3 regions of the Citrobacter sp. Marseille-Q6884 genome follow, and region 2 is predicted to be linked to each of the others. Evidence: riboswitches for the same ligand, from Rfam matches in the RefSeq annotation. Region 2 holds a riboswitch; each other region holds the start of a gene.
What was found. A riboswitch is a leader RNA that binds a small molecule or an ion and turns the genes downstream of it on or off. The one in region 2 is predicted to bind thiamine pyrophosphate.
Positions count from the first base shown of each region.

Region 1: linked by a shared signal. The riboswitch ahead of thiB (thiamine ABC transporter substrate binding subunit) and the one ahead of thiC (phosphomethylpyrimidine synthase ThiC) in region 2 are both predicted to bind thiamine pyrophosphate.
Region 3: linked by a shared signal. The riboswitch ahead of thiM (hydroxyethylthiazole kinase) and the one ahead of thiC (phosphomethylpyrimidine synthase ThiC) in region 2 are both predicted to bind thiamine pyrophosphate.

Region 1 covers NZ_CAMDRE010000001.1:1,877,807-1,880,072, reverse strand. The annotation lists gene sgrR (HTH-type transcriptional regulator SgrR) at 1-778, shown strand, start outside; TPP riboswitch at 825-1,042, shown strand; gene thiB (thiamine ABC transporter substrate binding subunit) at 1,200-2,183, shown strand; gene thiP (thiamine/thiamine pyrophosphate ABC transporter permease ThiP) at 2,159-2,266, shown strand, end outside.
Region 2 covers NZ_CAMDRE010000001.1:1,385,993-1,388,258, reverse strand. The annotation lists gene nudC (NAD(+) diphosphatase) at 1-85, opposite strand, end outside; gene rsd (sigma D regulator) at 182-670, shown strand; TPP riboswitch at 720-945, shown strand; gene thiC (phosphomethylpyrimidine synthase ThiC) at 1,027-2,266, shown strand, end outside.
Region 3 covers NZ_CAMDRE010000001.1:2,947,111-2,949,376, reverse strand. The annotation lists gene thiD (bifunctional hydroxymethylpyrimidine kinase/phosphomethylpyrimidine kinase) at 1-459, opposite strand, end outside; gene thiM (hydroxyethylthiazole kinase) at 456-1,244, opposite strand; TPP riboswitch at 1,276-1,372, opposite strand; gene N7268_RS13935 (SDR family oxidoreductase) at 1,588-2,266, opposite strand, start outside.

The DNA of each region.
Region 1 (2,266 bases), 490 kb from region 2:
GGCGCTGATCGACGAAGTTAACGTTTGGGTCTTACCGGACATCGGTGAAGAACCCGGCGGCGGGCTGATGCTCAAAGGCCCAACAGAAGACGAAAAGGCGATTGAAAGCCGGCTGGAAGAAGGCTGCTATTACCTGCTTTTTGACGCCCGTACACATCGGGGAGCCAATCAGGAGGTCAGGGAATGGATAAGCCGGGTACTCTCACCAACAAATTTAATCTACCACGCCGACGAACAGTATCAGCGCCACTGGTTTCCCGCCTACGGTTTACTGCCGCGCTGGCACCATGCCAGACCGGGTCATGGTGAAAAACCCGCCGGGCTGGAAACGCTGACGCTCACGTACTATCGCGATCATATTGAGCACCGTGTTATTGCCCAGATCATGAAAACGTTACTGGCAGAGCATCAGGTCCAGCTGAATATCCAGGAGATCGACTACGATCAATGGCATGCGGGGGAAATCGTCAGCGATTTCTGGCTTAACAGCGCCAACTTTACCTTGCCGCTGGACTTCTCGCTGTTCGCCCATTTATGCGAAGTCCCGTTACTCCAAAACTGTATTTCCCGGGACTGGGAAAGCGACGCCGCCCGCTGGCGAACCGGGGAGATGAGTCTGGCGGCATGGTGCCAGCAACTGCTCGCCAGTAAAGCCATTGTGCCGCTGATTCATCACTGGCTGATCATTCAGGGACAGCGCAGTATGCGCGGGCTACGCATGAATACTCTCGGCTGGTTTGATTTTAAATCAGCGTGGTTTGCCCCACCGGATCCTTAAAGATGGCTCTTGATTGCCGCATAGCAACAAAATCATTACACTAACGCCGTTCTCAACGGGGTGCTAAATAAAAACATACACAAAATCATTCATGATGCATCAAGGCGGCAAGTGAGTTCCCAGGAGCATAGATAACTCTGTGACTGGGGCATGCAAGCGCAGCCAACACAGAGGCAGCGTGAATGATGAAGTGTATGGGCTGAGAGATACCCGTCGAACCTGATCCGGATAATGCCGGCGAAGGGATTTGAGGCTATAACTCAAGTCCTTTGCCACCTAACTCGTCATACTTCAAGTTGCAGATGCGTTGGCTTTCCTCGCTCACCCCAGTCACGTACTACCTGTACGCTCCTGAGGATGCGCTGCGTCGCTGCCTTCCTGCAACTCGAATTATTTAGAGTTTTACTTTATGAGGTGCAAAGTGTTAAAAAAATGTCTTCCCCTGCTGCTGCTGTGCGCAGCGCCTGCCTTCGCCAAACCTGTTTTGACCGTCTATACCTACGACTCGTTCGCCGCTGACTGGGGCCCCGGTCCAACCATCAAGAAAGCCTTTGAAGCTGACTGCAACTGCGAGCTGAAACTGGTGGCGCTGGAAGATGGCGTATCACTGCTGAACCGCCTGCGTATGGAGGGGAAGAACAGTAAAGCCGACGTGGTACTGGGCCTGGACAACAACCTGCTTGATGCCGCGATGCAAACCAAACTGTTCGCCAAAAGTGGCGTGGCAAGCGACGCGGTCAACGTCCCTGGCGGCTGGAAAAACGACACCTTCGTTCCGTTTGATTACGGCTATTTCGCCTTTGTCTACGATAAAAACAAACTGAAAAACCCGCCGAAAAGCCTGAAAGAACTGGTTGAAAGCGACCAGAAATGGCGTGTGATTTATCAGGACCCACGCACCAGTACACCGGGTCTGGGACTGTTGCTGTGGATGCAAAAAGTGTATGGCGATAAAGCACCAGAAGCCTGGCAGAAACTGGCGGCCAAAACGGTCACCGTCACGAAAGGCTGGAGTGAAGCTTACGGTTTGTTCCTGAAAGGTGAAAGCGATCTGGTGCTGAGTTACACCACCTCTCCGGCATATCACATTATCGAAGAGAAAAAAGACAATTACGCTGCCGCCAACTTTAGTGAAGGGCACTATTTGCAAGTGGAGGTCGCCGCCCGCACCGCCGCCAGCAAACAGCCTGAACTGGCCGAGAAGTTCCTTAAGTTTATGGTTTCTCCGGCATTCCAGAATGCGATTCCGACCGGCAACTGGATGTATCCGGTGACCCAGGTTTCCCTGCCGACAGGCTTTGCGCAACTGGATAAACCCTCCAGCGCGCTGGAATTCACTCCGCAGCAGGTTGCGGCCCAACGTCAGGCATGGATTAGCGAATGGCAACGCGCCGTCAGCCGTTAATTCCTGGCTGGCTGATCCCCGGACTGGCAGCGGCCACGTTGATGGTCGCTGTCGCTCTGGCTGCATTTCTGGCGCTGTGGTTT
Region 2 (2,266 bases):
GCAACTCTCCATGTGGTAGCCATATCTTTTGTTCATGACTGACAATCCACCAGCCGCTGTCTAATTTTTCAATTATACGATCCATATCTCTTGCGCTACCTTTGCTTCACAGGCATGTTGTTTACATTATTTTTACATTTGTACGTGAGCAGTTTTTAAACACCATCTTGCGGAGTCAATCATGCTAAACCAGCTGGAAAGCCTGACGGAGCACGTCGGAGGAAGTAATAAACTGGTTGATCGCTGGCTACATGTACGTAAGCACCTGCTCGTGGCTTACTACAATCTGGTTGGCATTAAGCCTGGCAAAGAATCGTACATGCGACTCAATGAAAAAGCGCTGGATGATTTTTGTCAAAGCCTGGTCGATTACCTCTCCACCGGCCACTTCAGTATTTATGAACGCATTCTCCATAAATTGGAAGGGAACGGGCAGCTTTTAAAAGCAACGAAAATTTGGCCATTACTGGAGGCCAATACGCAGCTGATCATGGACTATTATGATTCCAGCCTGGAAACCGCTATCGATCATGATAATTTCCTTGAATTTCAAACGGTTTTATCAGATCTCGGCGAAGCGCTGGAAGCCCGGTTTGTGCTGGAAGATAAGCTGATTATGCTGGTACTGGATGCGATGCATGACAGCAGCATGATCAAACGTCCTGCTTGAGTTCCAGACTATTAACGCGTAGTTTACATTCATTACCTCTTTTTGAGGTTACTTCTTGTCGGAGTGCTTATTTTCCACAATAGCATTCGTGATGCATCAAAGCGGCAAGTCAGTGAACCTCCAGAAGCTTACATTAGTAAGTGACTGGAATGAGCTGACGAAGCCAACACAGAGGCAGCGCGAAGGATGACGTGGGAAAGGCTGAGACCGTTAATTCGGGATCCGCGGAACCTGATCAGGTTAAAACCTGCGAAGGGAACAAGAGTCAATCTACAACTGCATCGCCCTTGGGTGATCGTTTCTCTTGCTTCATCCGTCGTCTGACAAGCCATATCCTTACTTTTTTGGAATGAGCTATGTCTGTCACTACTAAACCATCACGCCGCGAGCAGCGCGCCCAGGCCCAACACTTTATCGATACGCTGGAAGGCACTGCCTTTCCTAACTCAAAACGCATCTACATTGTAGGTTCGCAGCCGGATATCCGTATTCCGATGCGTGAAATCCAGCTTAGCCCCACGCTGACTGGCGGGTCAAAAGACCATCCACAGTTTGAAGATAACGAAGCGGTGCCGGTGTATGACACATCTGGTCCGTACGGCGATCCTGATGTTGCCATTAACGTCCAGCAGGGTCTGGCAAAGCTGCGCCAGCCATGGATTACCGCGCGTAACGATAGCGAAGAACTCAACGACCTCAGTTCGGCGTACACCAAAGAACGCCTGGCCGACGATGGCCTGGATGAACTGCGCTTTACGGGATTATTGACGCCAAAACGCGCTAAAGCTGGCCGTCGTGTGACTCAGTTGCACTATGCGCGTCAGGGGATCGTCACCCCGGAGATGGAATTTATCGCGATTCGTGAAAACATGGGGCGCGAGCGCATCCGCAGTGAAGTGCTGCGCCACCAGCACCCAGGAATGAGCTTTGGCGCACGCCTGCCGGAAAATATCACGCCGGAATTTGTACGTGATGAAGTAGCTGCCGGGCGTGCCATCATTCCTGCCAACATTAACCACCCGGAATCGGAGCCGATGATTATTGGCCGTAACTTCCTGGTGAAGGTCAACGCCAATATCGGCAACTCAGCAGTCACCTCCTCCATCGAGGAAGAGGTTGAAAAACTGGTGTGGTCTACACGCTGGGGCGCAGACACGGTCATGGATCTCTCCACCGGTCGCTATATCCACGAAACCCGCGAGTGGATCCTGCGTAACAGTCCGGTTCCGATCGGCACCGTACCGATCTACCAGGCGCTGGAGAAGGTCAATGGGATCGCTGAAGATCTCACCTGGGAAGCGTTCCGCGATACGCTGCTGGAGCAGGCAGAACAGGGAGTGGACTACTTCACCATCCACGCGGGTGTGTTGCTGCGTTATGTGCCGATGACCGCCAAACGCCTGACCGGTATTGTCTCGCGCGGGGGGTCAATTATGGCGAAATGGTGCCTCTCCCATCACCAGGAAAACTTCCTCTACGAACATTTCCGCGAAATTTGTGAAATCTGCGCGGCCTACGATGTTTCGCTCTCATTGGGTGACGGCCTGCGCCCGGGTTCCATTCAGGATGCTAATGACGAGGCACAATTCTCCGAGC
Region 3 (2,266 bases), 1.6 Mb from region 2:
TCGCGCATGCGATGCCCCAAGCAGCGCTGCCGCTTCCGGTAAGTTCGGCGTAATAATGGAGACTTGCGGCAACAAACGGGTGCGGAGCGTTTCTACCGCCGAGTGCGAAAGCAGCGGATCGCCACTTTTCGCCAGCATAACCGTGTCCAGCACGACATTTTGTACCTGATGACGGCGTAAACGCTCGGCGACCGCTTCAACAATATCCGTTTCCGCCAGCATGCCGATTTTGGTGGTGTCGATGCGTACATCGTTGAATACGGAATCCAGTTGCGCGGCGACAAAGTCAGGTTCAATCCGGTAAACCGACTGCACCCCGCGCGTATTTTGCGCCACCAGCGCCGTGATCACCGAACAGCCATAGGCGCCCAACGCCGAGAAGGTTTTCAAATCTGCCTGAATACCTGCGCCGCCGCTGGGATCGGTTCCGGCGATAGTGAGTGCGTTAATCCGTTTCATGCTGGCTCCTGCGCGTTCAGGTTATATAAGGCGTCGAGAAATGCCGGAATAAAACTGCCCGGTCCTGTCGAGTGTTCAGTGGCGATTTGCCCGGCTTGTTTCATCCAGCTACAGGCGGACGCGACGTTATCCAGTCGATCGCCTTGCAACGCACAGCTGGCTGCCACGACCGCTGACAAGGCGCATCCGGTGCCGACCACGCGTGTCATCAGCGGATCGCCGCCATTCACGCTCACGATACGCTGACCGTCGGTGACGTAATCCACGTCTCCGGTAACCGCAACCACGGTGCCAATCTGACGCGCCAGCGCCTGCGCCGCCGGAAGCGCCGCGATGGCTGTGTCAGTGGTATCTACGCCGCGTCCACCGCCGTTCATTCCCGCCAGCGCGAGGATTTCTGAGGCATTGCCGCGAATGGCGGCAGGACGAAGCGCGAGTAAGTCCAGGCAAAAACGGCGACGGTATTCCAGTGCGCCTACGGCGACAGGATCAAGTGTCCAGGGCGTTTTAGTCAGATGGGCCTGTTCAACCGCCGCGCGCATTGCCGTCGCGCGGCTCTGAGTGAGGGTACCGACGTTAATCAGTAGCGCACTGGCCATCGCCGCAAACTGGCTGGCCTCTTGCGGTTCAATCACCATGGCAGGTGAAGCACCTAAAGCCAGTAAAGTATTGGCGGTGAAGCTCTGTACAACCTCGTTGGTCATACAATGTGTCAGCGGGGAAAGCGTTCTAAAATGATGTAACGTGTGAGCCGCAAGCGTGCGGCTGTGCAGGTCAGGCTGCATAGTTCAGCTCCTGCCCGCGCGAAGAAGGGACACGAGCAGTGTCAGACTTCCCTACGCTGGCATTATCCAGATCAGGTGGTACGGGTATTTCTCAGCCTTCACAAGGAAGGGCACCCCGAGTCGTTTGGTACAAATTAGCTTACTTTTTGCAAGATTATGGGAAGTGACGTGCTGATGCAAGCCCATCAGCCCTGCTATCGCCCCCACCCGACGATACCCTACCCGAGAACGAATGCGTGTGTGATTCTCTTTTCTTCTCCATCACACTACGCAAATTATTCGCATCTTGTGGGTGCTTAATGCCTGAACGCTATGACACGGCAAAAGATCATCAGAAGAAGGCTTAATTGATTTTCACCAGACCAAGCGCAAGTAAGCTTTTCGCGGTTGCGATTATGGCCTCTTCAGGTGCGCGAGGCATCCAACCTAGCAGGTTTGTGGCTTTCGCATGCGTCACATTCATATCGACCCCCAGCAGTTTGACCATCCCCAGCATAACGGGATTTTTGTTGGCGGCGGTACGTACCTCGTCATCACTCAATCTCTGAGTGGATACGTTGCGGGCCTCACTCCCCATGCGATCGCACAACGTCTGCGCCACCTGCAGTAGGGTCAGACTGTTACCGGAACTTGCAAGAAATCGCTCTCCCTTAGCGGCCGGGTGAGTCATCGCCAGTAGGTGTAAATTAGCCACATCCCTGACATCAACAAAGCAAGAGTTGATATTCGGGCAACCCGACTCACCTTCCAGCATGTTTTTAATTATCCGGGTGGAATGCGAGTAATCGGCTCCCAGCACGGGTCCTAATACCGCAACAGGATTAATAGTCGAAAGTTCAAGACCACGCCCTTCTTCCTCGATGAAATGCCAGGCTGCGCGCTCCGAAAGCGTTTTTGATTTTTGATATGGCCAGACATCACCACTGACATCACTCCAGTCAGTTTCATCAAACGGGCGGCGGTACCCCACGGGATGCCCCACACCAATCGCACCGAATGCCGACGTCAGTACAACACGCTTT